DNA from 2 places in the Kistimonas ophiarachnellae genome. Region 1 is predicted to be linked to the other one. Evidence: predicted binding sites of a transcription regulator. Region 1 holds the regulator's gene; the other holds the start of a gene.
The links. Region 1 encodes FNR, which switches genes on or off when oxygen is low (the NO sensors DNR and NnrR bind a similar motif). Its sites were predicted from a motif close to TTGATNTANATCAA; they were not measured.

Region 1 (8,081 bases):
ATTGCCAATTCATAAAAGTCCTGTTCTGTGACCAGTACACGTATCCCCGCATAGTAAACCTTCAGGAATGACGTTAAATCGTAGAAATCATAGGACGCCATCAAGGCTTCTGATGACGGGTATCCAAGGTCGATTCTATTTCGCCGGGCCAACGTCAGGCAGTGTTCTGGCTCCAGCGTTCCTTCAAGATGCACATGCAGTTCAGCCTTGGGTAATCCAGCAATAAATTCATGCATTCAGCAGGTCTCAATGGAGGATTCAAGGGTCAAAACCTGAATTAAAGATGCGGTTTACCTGCCCGTCTTAATCACGTATCGATCATGAGGATAGCAGCTAACCCAATGATCAATCCGGTACACCTCATTGTGATTAGTCTATTTCCGACAGATTTTCCCCAATGGACGATGCTATACATTTCACCGTAAACTCCGTGTAAATATGCTATTTGTATGGGCAATTGACATCTGACAGGATTTTTCCGCCCTGTCCCAGCACTTGCGGCACATTATTTGAAACCTTCTTGATACATATCAACTCGGAAAATCACCACACAACTAGAATTGTCAATCAGTATTTTGTGCAATACGGCTGCGCAAAATAACCGGCAACTATCCGAAGCACGCCTATTCTATACGACAATCATCTCAGGATAGGGCCGGATACATTACAAGATCAGGGTTAATGAGCATGGCCAGTGAACTGATATGGGATCTCGAATTGATCAGACGCTATGATCAGACGGGACCTCGCTACACCTCGTATCCGACCGCATTGCAGTTCTCGGATAACTTCGGCGTTGCAGCGTACCATGCAGCCGCCGCCGACAGCGCCACCGCCCGGCGCCCACTGTCGCTTTATTTCCATATCCCGTTTTGCGCCAAGGTCTGTTACTACTGCGGATGCAACAAGGTCGTCACCAAACGCCGCGAGCATGCCGAACCTTACCTGCAGGCACTCTTTCACGAAATTGAAATGCAGTCCGCCCTGGTGGGTCATAACCAGACGGTGGAACAACTCCACTGGGGCGGCGGCACCCCCACCTTCCTGAACCCGGCCCAAATGCAGGCGCTGATGGACAAAACCGCGAAGCATTTCAACCTGACCTGCGGTGACCTGGGAGATTACTCCATTGAAATTGACCCCAGGGAAGCAGACTGGAGCGTGATCGGCCACCTGCGCTCGCTGGGGTTCAACCGGATCAGCATCGGCGTACAGGACTTCGACCCAACCGTTCAGCAGGCAGTCAACCGGGTACAGAGCGAAGAAGAGACCCGGGATGTCATTGATGCTGCCCGCGCACTGACGTTTAAATCGATCAACATTGATCTTATTTATGGTCTGCCTTTCCAGAGCTGCGCCAGCTTCATGAAAACGGTCGACAAAATCATCGACATCCGCCCGGATCGTCTTTCCGTCTTCAATTACGCCCACATGCCTAACCGCTTCATGCCTCAGCGGCGCATCAACAATGAAGACCTGCCCAATCCGCAGGAAAAACTGGCCATTCTCGAAAATACCATCAACCGGCTACTGGACGCCGGATACGTATACATCGGCATGGATCACTTTGCCCTGCCAGATGACGATCTCGCCCTGGCGCAGGAAGAAGGCTCGTTGCACCGGAACTTCCAGGGATATACGACACATAGCCAGTGTGACCTGATTGGCATGGGCGTGTCCTCCATCAGCCGAATTGGCAATGTCTACGCCCAGAACCATGCGAACATGGAAGAGTACACCAGCCGTATCAACAACGGCCATCTGGCGATTCGTCGTGGCTTACTGATGAATGAAGATGACCGCATCCGAAGCGCTGTTATCAACCAGCTCATCTGCCACTTCCACCTTGACTTCCGTCATATCGAAACGATGTTCGGCATCCGTTTCCAGGACTACTTTGCCGATGCACTCAACAAGCTGTCCCCAATGGCGGCAGACGGCCTCATTCGACTGGACAAAAACGGCATTGTTGTCGAACCCCGGGGAAGACTGCTGATCCGTAATATTTGCATGCAGTTTGACGCCTATCAGCAGGTGGCGGAAGTTCAACGATTCTCACGGGTCATCTGAACCAGTCCATTAACCTCCCCCCCCCCCCCGGTTTCATGTACCAACGAACACTGAAACCGGCCTTTTTTCAAGAAACATTCAGATACGTATCCTCACAGTCTTAAACTTGTCAGGAGAATCCCCTACAATACCGCCGCAACGACTTTTACACCCACCGGTTCACAGGGGTTCTTCTGTATGGTGTCCAAGCTGAATGTGCGGCAAGTGACTCATGTGGCCTGCAGAGACTGCAGCCTGAGTCAGCTCTGCCTGCCACTGGCGCTGAAAATTGAAGATATTGATGAACTCGACAGGATCATCAAGCGAGGACGTCCGCTGAAAAAAGGCGAGCACCTGTTTCTCGAAGGCGATCCCTTTCACAGTGTCTACGCAGTACGCTCCGGCGCACTGAAAACCTACACGGCCACCAACGAAGGCGAAGAACAGATCACGGGCTTTTACCTGCCCAGTGAGCTGGTGGGACTGAGCGGTCTCGATACAGAGGCCTATCCGGTGTCTGCCCAGGCGATTGAAACCACCATGGTCTGCGAGATCCCGTTTGATCGCCTGGAAAAACTGTCTGACGACTACCCGGAGCTGCGGCGCCAGCTGATGCGCATCATGTGTCGCAAAATCCGCGAAGACCAGCAGATGAAACTGCTGCTGTCGAAGAAGAACGCGGACGAGCGGATTGCCACATTCCTGATCAACCTGGCCAGCCGTTTCCGTCGTCGCGGCTTTTCATCACAGTCTTTCCGCCTGTCGATGTCCCGCAACGAAATGGGCAACTACCTGGGCCTGGCGGTTGAAACCGTCAGCCGCGTGTTCACCCGTTTCCAGAAAAACGGCCTGATCAACGCCAACGGCAAAGAGATTGAGATCACCAGCGCCATGGAACTGTGCGCCCTGGCCGGTGGCAAACTTGTTGAACACCAGGACATTGTCAACATCCAGTAACCCTCCGCAGGATTGGCCCTGATGGTTTTTGACCAGCAACTGCTCCACTCCCTGATTCGGGCCATACCCAACTGGCCCGAACCCGGCGTGACATTTCGCGATATCACGCCATTGTTTCAGTCCCCTCAAGGGACACAGATGATCATTGACACCCTGGCAGAACGCTACAGGGGTCAGGATATCACCCATATTGGCGCCCTGGATGCCCGTGGTTTCCTGGTTGGCTCACCGCTGGCGTGTAAACTGGGTCTGCCGCTGGTCATTTTCAGAAAACCCGGCAAACTGCCCTATGACGTGATTCGCGAAGAGTATGAGCTTGAGTACGGTTCCGCCGCACTCGAAGTCCATACCGACGCACTGAAAAAGGGTGATCGCATACTACTGGCTGACGACCTGATTGCCACGGGCGGAACGCTTTGCGCTGCGGCCCGGCTCTGTCGCCGTCTGGGTGCTGAGCCCGTTGAGGCAGCCGCTATCATCGACCTCCCGGAACTGGGCGGCTCAAAACGCCTCGACGCGGAAGGCATACCCAGCTTCAGTCTGTGCAGCTATTGATCAAGCTATTGGCGTTACCGCCGATTCCCCGTTTATAGAACCTTAAGGCAGGGAAGCCTGAAGACCATGGGAATCTGCGCAGACGAATTCAGGGAGTATGTCGTCCAACCCACGCTAGACCACCTCGACATGCGGTCACCGCTGGCAGAAAACCTGCTACTGGGCACCGCAGCGGTGGAATCCGGACTCGGCTCCCACTTACACCTTGCCAACCATGCCTCGCTTGGCATTTACCAGATCAGTCCGGAAACCCACCGCCGAATCTGGGACACCTTCCTTTATAATCAACATGAACTGGCCAGCAAAGTCAGAGGCCTGGCCAGCCAACGGGAATTTCTGCTACACCCACACGCGGAACTGGCCACCAACCTCAGCTATGCGACAGCGATAGCCTGGATGGTTTACCTGAGTGCCGACGTAAACATTGATGACCCGGCCACTGCCAGCGACCCACAACTGCTGGCATCCATCTGGCAGGAACATTACCAGAGCGAAAACAGCCACTTACCGGAAACATTTATTGAAAACTACAACCACCTCATCCTGGGTAAAACGGTAGCGGCCTGACGTCATCAAGCGACGGCCTACTCCTTATTCTCTGCACATTTCACACAGAGATCCGTATAGGGCATGATCTCAAGTCGTGCCATCGGAATATCAGCACCACACCCGGCACAGATTTCGTAGTCACCCTCCTCGATTCGCTCCAGCGCCTTCTGGATCAGGCGTAGTTCAGCAACAGCTTCATTGCCTAACGCATCCAGCACCTCGTCATTCTCTCGTTCCTGGGCCTGCTCCGACCAGTCAGCACTGGCCTTGCGGGTCACATCGCGGGTAATGTTGGCGACACGCCGCTCCAGCTCATCCTGCCGCGCCTGCAGCCGCTGGCGAAACTCCTCGTATTTGCTCATTCGACTCCCTCTGTAGGTAACATGATCATCTCCCCCAACACCCTATTCTAGTCAGCCTGCCAATAATTCCGCTTGATCTGAATCATGACCTTCAACAGCAGATACAACACAGAAACCAACCCATCAAGCCAGCCCAACAGTCTAGCAAAGCCGATCCTGTCAAAGCGCCCATGGCAGGCATTCAATAACCCTCCCTCCCCATAAGGCAACGTATGTATTAACCGCGAGAGCCTGCGGTCATGAATACCTGATTATTTGCGCCCGGGTCTTTATAATGCTGCGAACTTTCATCACTGTGATCACAAGAACGGTATTTCTGTTCTTCACGGTTTGTCCACTGACACTAGCAAGTACCCTGACCGTATGCAGATTGAGACCCGAAGCGAAAAAGTCAATTTCAACAAGCTGCAGAAACGCCTGCGCCGTCTGACCGGTCAGGCTATTGCCGCCTATAACATGATCGAGGATGGCGACCGCATCATGTGCTGCCTGTCTGGCGGTAAAGACAGTTACGCCATGCTCGATATCCTGCTCAATCTGCAGAAATATGCACCGGTCAAGTTTGAAGTCATCGCGGTCAACCTGGACCAGAAGCAGCCAGGCTTCCCTGAGCACGTATTGCCGGACTACCTGACCAGCCTCGGCGTGGAATACCGCATCATAGAAGAAGACACCTACAGCATCGTCAAGGACAAGGTACCCGATGGCAAAACGACCTGTGCACTCTGCTCTCGCCTGCGCCGGGGCATCCTTTACCGTACAGCCACAGAGCTCGGCGCCACCAAAATCGCCCTGGGACACCACCGGGAAGACATCCTGGAAACCTTGTTCCTGAACATGTTTTATGGCGGCAAGCTCAAGGCAATGCCTCCCAAACTGATCAGTGATGATGGCAAACATATTGTTATTCGTCCGCTGGCGTTCTGCCGGGAGAAAGATATAGCCAGGTTTGCCGAACTGAAGGAATTTCCGATCATCCCCTGCAACCTGTGCGGCTCCCAGCCCAATCTCCAGCGCCAGACTATCAAGGGTATGATGACTGAATGGGATAAACGCTTCCCGGGCCGGATTGAAAGCATGTTCAGGGCAGTGACCAATGTCGCGCCCTCTCACCTGGCAGATAACAGGCTCTACGATTTCAGCAACCTTGTACCTCGGGGCACGCCGGTCGAGGACGGAGATACAGCGTTTGACCGGGAAACTTTCCCGCTTCAGTTTACTGCGGACAACGATGAAGACAGCGAGACAGAAGATACAATCATTAAACCGGTGAACATCATGGATTTACCGGCCTGATGAAAAAAGGGGCATATGCGCCCCTTTTTTATATTGAATTAACGGCCACCAGTATCATTCAGATCCCAGTCATAATCGTAACGAACCCGCCCCTTGAAAGCCGCCAGCTGTTCTTTGCTTTTCCCATGCGCATACTGATGCAAGTGTGACATCAGTTCCTGATGGCTTCCGAAATCGACTGCGTACCAATCATAAATTTTGGAGAGGTACAGGCTTCCACCCTCAAACCTCACACCTTTAGCCTGATTGATAAACCGTCTTGCAGCACTATCCAGCAACCTATCCACGTTAGCACCGGTATAAGCAGCAGCCTCCAAATCAGGACACCCCATGCTGGCACAGTTCACCGCATAATGGATTCGCCTGTCTTTCCAGATCGGTCGCAATATGCGGTGCTCAATGTCGTTGAGGGTTAACCGCTGCCCCGCCACAGTGACGACATCATCATCCCATGGGCCAAAACTGAAAAAGCCTTCACCCAGCTTACGGATGGACTTTACCGGATAATGATCCAGTATCAGCCGTACCGTTAGCGCATTGTAGAGGTTAATCCAGTAAGCCATTTGTTCACGGCGGCTATATCCCCTGGGATCAATGCCTGCCAGATAGGCCAGGTAATGATCAAGGCTGGCGCGATCCCCTGCTGACACACGATCATAATCGAACAACCGGACTTCCGGTGTCTCTTTCAGGTATGCATCCAGCAAGCGCTGCCATTCGACATGGGACACGCTTACGCTATTATTTTCATTACTCCGATCCCAGAGTGCCCAATACTCGCTTTTCGGTGCCGCAACACTGAAACCTGCCATGCACCAGATAATGATGCCCGTGAGAAAAAACCTTGGCATGGGCTTCCCTCCCCGTTATTTTATTCAACCATTCTCTTGATTTAGCCAGCCCCCGGACTGTCATGATCCGTGAGCGCCACATCGTATTTTTCAAGCCCGTTACCTGTAATCATCGCCATCAGCTCATGGACATAGGCCTCACCCCGCTGGGAGTAACGCACAAGCCCCGGGGACAGATACAGCCCGGTCACCGCCTGATGATTGCGCCGAGCCTCGGCTCGCAGGGCTCGCAGGTCCGAATACTGAGGATGGGTATTGATGTTCAGGAGATATGCCGCCACCGAACCGGAGACAGAGTCAAACTTTCTGACCTCATGATCTGCACCTTCATTGCGCTGTGCAGGCACCAGCCCACAGCCCTTGCTGAAACACCACTGACCAAAAAGATTATTGCCCTCAAGCGCAAAACGGGATGTTCCCCAGGCCGATTCATTGGCAGCCTGTGCCAGCGCCAGCGAAACAGGCAGCGTATCGACACGATCCAGCAGGGCTGAATACCATTGCGGGCTGAATCCTTCTGCCGGTTTCAGACGGTATTTCTTCGCAATACCGGCCAACCACGCCTTATCCTTTTCGCTCAACGATGGCTGCCCGGACATTTGCTTGATACGAACACGATCAGCGGCTATTTTTGCATTTTCGGATTCAACGATGGGCATCATATAGCCAAAAAATGCAGCCTTTTTTGCTTTCACATCCTTGATATCGCCAAAATCCGGCATTTCACTTTCTATCACTGGCATATTGACCACAACAACCTTTGTCACAGCACTTTCCGCCCGCTGATTGAGAACAGAATTAACCAGCAAAACACTCAATACCAGTAACAACAGCAGCACCGCTGCCATCTTGCCTAATCCCTGCTTCGCCGACATAGCACCTCTAGCATTTATATTAATATTAAGGAGATAAAACAGTTTTCCATACAATGCAGACTATTGCTATCCGGAGCCTTGCCTGTTCTACTGTTTGTTAGCAGTATTGACAATTGACTCAAAACCAAAACAGACAAGCCAGCTCATGAGCAGTCCAGGGTTTCCCTGATCGACTGGCAAGGAGGCAGAATCATGGCGCTTCATGTTTGGGGATTATTCACGCATCCTGACCGGGAATGGCGCAGTATCCGTGAGGAAAAATCCTCTGTCATCAAAACCTATATGGCCAACGTGGTTGTGCTGGCGGCGATTCCCGCCATCTGCACCTACTTCGGCACAACCGTGACCGGATGGTCCCTTGCCGGCAGCGAGGAGGTTGTCCGCCTGACCCCTGACAGCGCCGCCTCCATGGCCCTGCTGGCCTACCTGGCCATGCTCTCCGGCGTCTATGTTATGGGTCGGGCGATTCACTGGATGGCACAGACCTATGATTGCTTTCCCACCATCAGCCAGTGCGTCACCTTTGCCTCCTATACCACAACACCCCTGTTCCTGGCAGGTCTGATCGGACTCTATCCGTCCCTCTG
Region 2 (8,081 bases), on a different contig from region 1:
AGGCCACCGGCCACGATGGCTTCAGCGACAGCCTTGCAGCCCGGGCAGCACATAGGCTGCTCCACGGCTTCAATGACGGCGAAATAACGCGGTGTTCCGGTAATCGGCAAATGACAGTGAAAACAGCTTACACTCATGAAAATCTCTATTACTCGCTACCGGGAACGGGCTTGTCAGCTGACAACATAACGGGAGCATCTGGCGCCATGACGACTTCATGATTGAGGCGCCAGCCTGTCTGGTAGGCCATTTCAGGGATTTGTTCGTCCAGCGTTTCCAGCTGTACGTAATAGCGTCCTTCGACACTGCTGGTCAGATTACCAATGTAGTCACCGGAAGGGGTGAGGCGTAGCATGATATCCCGGTCATTACTCTTGAAAACCGGTGAGGAAAAGCGGAGTCGCAATACCTCAGGGCGCTCGGGCAGGTTGCCGGATACCTTGGCGCGGACTTCACCCGTCAGGTCATCCACGCTGATCAGGGCGCTGACGCCCAATTCGGCGGCGCGGTTTTCCCGTGACAGGTCTTCATTGATGACCTTGCCCACCTTGTAATAATCATCCACGACCACGGTATCACGATTATTCAGCGCAACCGTGAGTGTAATGGCGCCCCAGGTAAAGGTCACCAGCAGGATGGAAATGATAAACCACACCCATGGCTCCCTGTACCATGGGGTGAAAGTGTCAGTCTGGTTGGGTTGATGATGCATTACAGAATGGCCTCTGTTGGTATTACCGGGGAGCCGGAGCCAGGAAACGGCTTTCCGTTGATACGGGTGGCATCGTATCAACATCCGCTTTGACGGTGAAGATGACCGTTGCGTTCCGCTTGCCCTTCAGTGCCGCCGGCGGAGCAATCAGCCGTACCGGTATGTTGAGCAGTTCGCCGGAGGCAACTTCGACGGTTTTGTCACCTTCATAGCGCAGGCCGTCAAGGCCAGCGATAGTGATGTGGTAACGGTGGGTTTTCTGATCCTTATTGACCAGTTTGAGGGTGTAAACGTTCTCAATCAGGCCATCAACGGTTTCGGTGTACAGGCTCTGTCGATCCCTTAGAATTTCCAGTTCAATCATGGAACGGCTGCTGGCCGCCACCAGGAACATGACTGTTATGATGATCAGCGCCACGAAATAACCGACCAGACGAGGCCGGATGATCTTGCCGGGTTTTCCTTCGACGATCTCGTTTTCGGTGCTGTAGCGGATCAGTCCTTTGTCGTAACCCATTTTATCCATGATGCTGTCGCAGGCGTCGATACAGGCAGCACAGCCAATACACTCGTATTGCAGGCCATCCCGAATATCGATACCGGTCGGGCAAACATGAACACACATCTTGCAGTCAATACAGTCACCGAGCCCTTGGGCTTTGTGATCGGCGCTTTTCTTTCTTGGGCCCCGCGACTCACCCCGTGATGGATCGTACCAGACTGTGGCGGTGTTCTCGTCATACATGACGCTCTGGAAACGGGCATAGGGGCACATGTAGATACAAACCTGTTCACGCAGCCAGCCCGCGTTGCCGTAAGTCGCCAGTGTGAAAAAACCGATCCAGAACAGGGCCCAGGGGTGTACGTCCAGGGTCAAAAGATTGGGTACAAGCTCTCGGATCGGTGTGAAATAGCCAACAAACGTGATACCCGTCGCCAGTGCTATAGCCAGCCAGAGTAGATGCTTGAGTGCTTTCCGAAGAAACTTGGTGGAACTCATTTCAGCCTTATCAAGCTTCATGCGCTGGTTGCGGTCACCTTCCGTAATATGTTCAGCCCACATGAAGACCCAGGTAAAGACACTCTGGGGGCAGGTGTAACCACACCAGACACGTCCCGCCAGAACGGTGATAAAGAAAAGCCCAAACGCACAGATGATCAGCAGGCAGGAGAGCAGGATGAAATCCTGTGGGTAGAACGTTGCGCCAAAGATATGGAATTGTCGCGCCGGAAGGTCAAACAAAACGGCCTGACGTCCCGTGATAGAAATCCAGGCGACACCAAAATAGAGAATGAAAAGCAATGCGCCGCCACTGATTCGCAGGCTGCGAAAGAAACCCTGAAACGAGCGCGTGTAGATTTTTTCCCGCTTTTTGTAGAGGTTGACGACTTCAATGATTTCGGGTTCCTGGTCGGAACCATTGTTAGGTGTGTTGGGCTCACTCATCCGGTCATGTCCCTGGCTGTTCACGGTGGCGCTTCGGCGTCGGATGTTATTGTTGAAATAGTGCAGGAAGCGTTGCGGTTTTTCTGAGTACAGTTTGGCAGCCTGTACTCAGAAAAACCGACTGCATAGCGCAGTCGGTCAGGTTGTTTTACTGGCTGTCTTTCTTGTATGACAGGCTATAGACGTAGGCGGAGACCAGGTGCACCTTTTCTTCACCGAGGATATCCTTCCAGGGAGGCATGACACCGTTCCGACCTTTACGGATGGTATACATCACCTGGGCCTGTGATGAACCGTAAAGCCATTTGCCGTTAGTCAGGTCTGGCGCACCAAGCAGCTTGTTACCTTTACCTTCGGCCCCATGACATGCGGAACAGGTGGTTTCAAACACTTTCTTGCCCTTGGCGAGATCGGCATCACTGAAGCCGGTGTCAATGCCACTCAGGCTGCGTGCATAGGCAGAAACATTACGTACACCTGTCTCACCAATGACGGCGCCCCAGGCCGGCATTTGACCACGACGGCCTTCCAGCAGGGTATGCTTGATGTCTGCCGGTGTACCACCCCACAGCCAGTCATCATCAGCCAGGTTCGGGAAACCGAAGGCGCCGCGCGCGTCACTGCCATGGCAAAGCGCGCAGTTGTTCAGAAATATCCGCTGTCCCATTTTGAGAGCCTTGGGATTGTTCTGAAGTTCCTCAATGGATTTGGCGGCATACTGTTGAAACAGCGGCGCATACTGGCGGGTATGTTTGGCGGTTTCTGCTTCCAGCTGGTTAATCTGGGTCCAGCCCAGCACCCCTTTCCAGACCCCGGGAAACAGGATCAGGTAGCCAGCGGCAAACACCAGTGTCGCTACGAACAGCCCCAGCCACCACTGGGGCATGGGGTTGTCGTATTCCTCGATGCCATCGTAGACGTGGCCCGTGGTTTCCGAGGTGGTCTGTTTGCGCTGGGCCTTGGTGGTGGCGGCCAGCACGATAACCACCACCGCAAGACAGGCAAATGTCAGGACGAAAATCCACCCGCTCCAGAAACTAGACATTCTGTTCCTCCCCCATGTTCTTTTTCTTGTCGCCGCTGTCGAGCGTACTCATCACGGCAGAACGGTGCGCGGTATCGTCAGCAAAGGGCAGGTTGGCCGCTTCATCAAAGCTGCCTTTGCGTTTGCTGCTGTAGGCCCAGAACACGATGCCGAGAAAGGCAATCATGCAAAAGACGGTGGCCAGTCCGCGCAGAGTATTGATATCCATAAGCCCGTTACCGTTTTGTCGTCAGCGCAGTGCCCAGGCCCTGAAGGTAGGCAACCAGGGCGTCCATCTCGGTTTTGCCCTTGACTTCTGCGGCGGCATTTTTGATCTGCTCATCCGTGTAAGGCACGCCAACAAGGCGAAGTGCTTCCATCTTTTGGGCGGTGTCCCTGCCATCCAGCACGTTGTCCATCAGGTGAGGGTAGGCCGGCATGATAGACGCGGGCACAACGTCACGGGGGTTGTACAGGTGGGCGCGGTGCCACTCATCGGAGTAACGCTGACCCACCCGGGCAAGGTCCGGACCTGTCCGCTTGGAACCCCAGAGGAAGGGATGGTCATAGACGGATTCACCGGCCACGGAGTAGTGCCCGTAACGCTCCACCTCCGCACGCAGCGGACGGATCATCTGGGAATGGCAGCCCACACAGCCTTCCTTGATGTAGACGTCACGGCCTTCGAGTTCCAGCGCGGGGTAGGGTTTGACGCCTGCCACCGGCTGGGTGGTCTCCTTCTGGAAAAACAGCGGCACGATCTCGACCAGGCCGCCGAAGCTGATGGCGACGACGGTCAGGATCACCATCAAGCCAAGGTTTTTTTCTACAATTTCGTGTTTATTCATGGCTCTTAACTTCCCCCTGTCACGCCATTTGAGCAGCCAGCTTCGCCTGGTCAGGCTCGGCGGCGCGGATGGTGCGGTAGACGTTGTACAGCATCACTACCATACCGGCGAGGAAGAAAGCTCCACCGATGGCGCGGACAATATAGCCGGTCTCACTCTGGATAACGGATTCGATAAAGCTGTAGGTCAGGGTGCCGTCGGCGTTGACCGCCCGCCACATCAGGCCCTGGGTGATACCGTTAACCCACATGGCGGCGATGTACAGTACGGTGCCGATCGTGGCCAGCCAGAAGTGCGCGTTGACCATCGCAATGCTGTACATGCTGTCACGTCCCCACAGGCGCGGGATCATGTGGTACAGGGCGCCGATGGACACCATGGCCACCCAGCCCAGTGCGCCGGAGTGTACGTGTCCGATGGTCCAGTCGGTGTAGTGGGAGAGCGCGTTGACGGTCTTGATCGCCATCATCGGGCCTTCGAAGGTGGACATGCCGTAGAACGACAGGGAGACCACCAGGAAGCGCAGTACCGGGTCAGTACGCAGCTTGTGCCAGGCGCCGGACAACGTCATGACACCGTTGATCATGCCGCCCCAGGAAGGTGCCAGCAGCACCAGCGACATCACCATACCCAGGCTCTGTGCCCAGTCAGGCAGCGCGGTGTAGTGCAGGTGGTGCGGGCCGGCCCAGATGTAAATGGCAATCAGTGCCCAGAAGTGAACGATGGACAGACGGTAGGAGTAAACCGGACGTTCAGCCTGCTTGGGTACGTAGTAGTACATCATGCCCAGGAAGCCGGCGGTCAGGAAGAAGCCGACGGCGTTGTGGCCGTACCACCACTGGATCATGGCATCCATGGCGCCGGAATAGGCAGAGTAGGACTTCCAGGCGGTCACCGGCACCGACATGCTGTTGACCACATGCAGCAGGGCAACGGTAATGATGAAGGCCCCGTAGAACCAGTTGGCTACATAGATGTGCTGGGCCTTACGCTTCATGACAGTGCCAAAGAAAACGTAGGCATAGACCAGCCAGACAACGGTGATCAGAATGTCGATCGGCCACTCCAGCTCGGCATACTCTTTGGAAGAGGTAATACCGAGTGGCAGGGTAATCGCTGCCAGCAGGATGACCAGGTTCCAGCCCCAGAAAGTAAAGGCCGCCAGGCCGTCAGAGATGAGCCGGGCCTGACAGGTCCGCTGCACCACATAGTATGACGTGGCGAACAGGGCAGAACCACCGAACGCGAAGATCACCGCATTGGTATGCAGTGGTCTCAGTCGACCGAAGGTCAGGTAAGGTTCAAAGTTGAGATCAGGAAACACCAGCTGGATTGCGATCAGCAAACCAACAGCCATGCCGACGATGCCCCATACCACCGTCATCACGGCAAACTGGCGAACCACTTTATAGTTGTAGTGTGTGTTCGTTGTTGCGCTACTCATGTATGGATCCACATAACCTTCGCTTAAGTACGTACATATCCCTACTTAAGTATCAGTAAGCCGAAAAGGCAAAACAATGACCTGTGTCAATATCTGGTCAGTGCCTGCGCAGTTGCTCCTCATACCCCCGCAAGGTGCTTGACGCGTCAAAACCATACCGTCAGCCGTAAGGCCGGGACCAGTCGATAGTCTGTTGTATAAAAGCTGGGTGCTAATGGGTATCTGGTTTCTACGCTGTCTGTTGTTGGTTTTGTTATCAGACAGGGCCTGCGAATGTGCCGAATCAGTCCACATCTGCAGGCCGATCCGCGAGGCGGTGACAATCATATCAGAAAGCGTGCGAATATGCGCAACCGGATACCGATAATTCCTTATTTTTATTGTTGTTTTTTCTTGTTTTTGGGTTGTTTTTTGCGCGAATGCCTGTGTCTGTCGGTGCTGTTATCCCTGAAAATGCTGTGATGTTTGCCTTGCTGGCGCTATTTCAAAAGAAAGGCAGGGCGGAAGTGTTAACAGGTTGGCTACACCGATGGACGATTGATGGGAGAGGTTCGCTCTGGTGATACCAACCATGGTCGTTTAATTGCACTGGCGCAAATGGCGATGGTCAGTGCAGATCCCGGGTGTGGCGGTGAGCCTGCCACACCCGGGATGTATGGCTTATTTCTTCGGGGCGGCTGCATTAAAGGTTGGTGCGATGTTTTGCCAGCAATCGGTATAGTTTTCCTGACGTAATCCGCCATTGATAGCAAAGGCTGTAGGTTTATAGAGGAAGGATGACTCGAACATAAAGGCCAGTGTGTTTTCCTGCTTTTGTGGCGTCAGCTTGGCTTTTGTCGCTTTTTCGACGGCGGCGCCATCTGGCCCGTGGGGCGACATGCAGTTGTGCAGGCTGCCTCCACCGGGCTTAAATCCGCCGTCTGGTTTGGCATCGTATAGCCCTTCGATAAGGCCCATGTATTCACTCATGATGTTGCGATGAAACCAGGGGGGTCTAAACGTATCCTCTGCAACCATCCAGCGTGGCGGAAAAATCACAAAGTCCACATTGGCCAGTCCCTCATGATCGAGAGGAGACGTCAGAACCGTGAATATTGATGGGTCAGGATGGTCGAAACTTACGGTATTGATGGTGTTGAAGGTTTTCAGGTCGTATTTGTAGGGCGCGTAATTCCCATGCCAGGCAACAACATCAAAGGGGGAATGATCCAGGTTGCAGGTAAAAAAATGCCCACCGAACTTGGTCAATAGTTGCGTTGGTTCATTGTTGTCTTCAAACCAGGCAACAGGTGTCTTGAAATCGCGAGGGTTTGCCAACCCATTGGCGCCAATGGGGCCAAGGTCAGGTAAACGAAAAGGGTTGCCATAATTTTCCAGCAAATAACCGCTGGCCTGGTCTTCTAATAGACTCACACGAAATTTAATACCCCGTTGAATCACGGCAATTTCGGTTGGCTTTATGTGGAGGCGTCCGAATTCAGTGTCGATGGATAGGCCGCCTTGCTGGGGAACAATCAGCAGATCACCGTCGGCATTACAGAAACAGCGCTTTTCCATGCTCTGTGATGCAGAATAAAGATGAATCGCGCTGCCTTGCCGTATTGAGGCGTCACCATTACCCGCCAAGGTGCGGATGCCCGCAATAAAATCGTATTTGTGATCAGCAGGTGGTTGGGGGCTCCAGCGCAAACGTTCGGGTGTTAGCCATGTATCGCAGAAAGGTGCTGTCTGCCAGGTTTCTGAAAGCACAGGTTCGTAGGGTGACTGTTTGGCAGATGGGTGAATCCTGTAAAGCCAGGATCGCTGGCTTTCGTGACGCCTGGCAGTGAAGCCTGTGCCGCTGAGTTGTTCGGCAATGAGTCCATAAGGCAGTTTTTGGGGGGAATTTTGTCCAACAGGCAGGGCGTTAGGGAGTGCCTCGGTGCTGAAATGATTGCCAAAACCGGACATATAGTGAAATGAATCAGTAACCTCTTTTTTACTAGCCGGTCGTTGCTTTGTCTTTTTCATCCGTCACCCCTTCAGCAGATATCAGCTCATAGAAAACGTCGAGCTGATTATTTTCTGTGAGTAGCCAGTAATTTCCCTGTTTCTTGAATCTAACATGTGTTTCTGGATGAGCAAATGTAATCCTTAAAAAGTGTCTCAGTGTTTGAGGCTGGCTTTATTGATGTTCGTCTGTAGTAGCGACAGGGCAGGATGGCCTGTCACATCGTTACTACTTTCTCAGTGTCGGGCATATCCTTTCCAGTCTCTGTTAACGGTTGTGAATCATCACCTTCTTCAAGAGTTGATGGCTGGGTTTCTGTCATGTCGTCGTCAGTTGCTGACTTTTCCAGTGTCAATTTAATGGGGCTCACCTCTTCAGAATCTGAAAGGGCATGTGTTGCCCAAAATATTACAGCTTGCTGATAAACGCCAAGGTCGTCTCTCATCAAGTTGGGCGCAGGTTCAGGTGGCGCTAACTTTGCTGTTTCCGTTAGGGGAGTTGGAAATGCGGTCGTGACTTTATATTCCATTTCTATGTTACCAGCATCATGAGCCACCTGATGAATTTGACCTACTACCGCGATATGATCAACCTTTCTCAAGGGGAGGCTAATTAT

Region 2: the regulator FNR is predicted to act here: its motif matches at 5,552-5,565, upstream of ccoN (cytochrome-c oxidase, cbb3-type subunit I).

What each region holds. Positions count from the first base shown of each region.
Region 1 is NZ_BAAJPA010000019.1:63,211-71,291, reverse strand. Features, by position in the region: partial or broken gene add (adenosine deaminase) at 1-236, opposite strand, end outside; gene hemN (oxygen-independent coproporphyrinogen III oxidase) at 688-2,070, shown strand; gene fnr (fumarate/nitrate reduction transcriptional regulator Fnr) at 2,248-3,006, shown strand; gene AC27K1_RS19575 (adenine phosphoribosyltransferase) at 3,028-3,561, shown strand; gene AC27K1_RS19570 (hypothetical protein) at 3,628-4,128, shown strand; gene AC27K1_RS19565 (TraR/DksA family transcriptional regulator) at 4,146-4,472, opposite strand; gene ttcA (tRNA 2-thiocytidine(32) synthetase TtcA) at 4,836-5,768, shown strand; gene AC27K1_RS19555 (DUF547 domain-containing protein) at 5,807-6,619, opposite strand; gene AC27K1_RS19550 (glucosaminidase domain-containing protein) at 6,661-7,494, opposite strand; gene AC27K1_RS19545 (Yip1 family protein) at 7,687-8,081, shown strand, end outside.
Region 2 is NZ_BAAJPA010000025.1:10,941-19,021, reverse strand. Features, by position in the region: gene AC27K1_RS20875 (heavy metal translocating P-type ATPase) at 1-137, opposite strand, end outside; gene AC27K1_RS20870 (FixH family protein) at 149-655, opposite strand; gene ccoG (cytochrome c oxidase accessory protein CcoG) at 735-2,159, opposite strand; gene ccoP (cytochrome-c oxidase, cbb3-type subunit III) at 2,308-3,204, opposite strand; gene AC27K1_RS20855 (cbb3-type cytochrome oxidase subunit 3) at 3,197-3,412, opposite strand; gene ccoO (cytochrome-c oxidase, cbb3-type subunit II) at 3,420-4,031, opposite strand; gene ccoN (cytochrome-c oxidase, cbb3-type subunit I) at 4,051-5,475, opposite strand; gene hmgA (homogentisate 1,2-dioxygenase) at 6,136-7,485, opposite strand; gene AC27K1_RS20835 (hypothetical protein) at 7,683-8,081, opposite strand, start outside.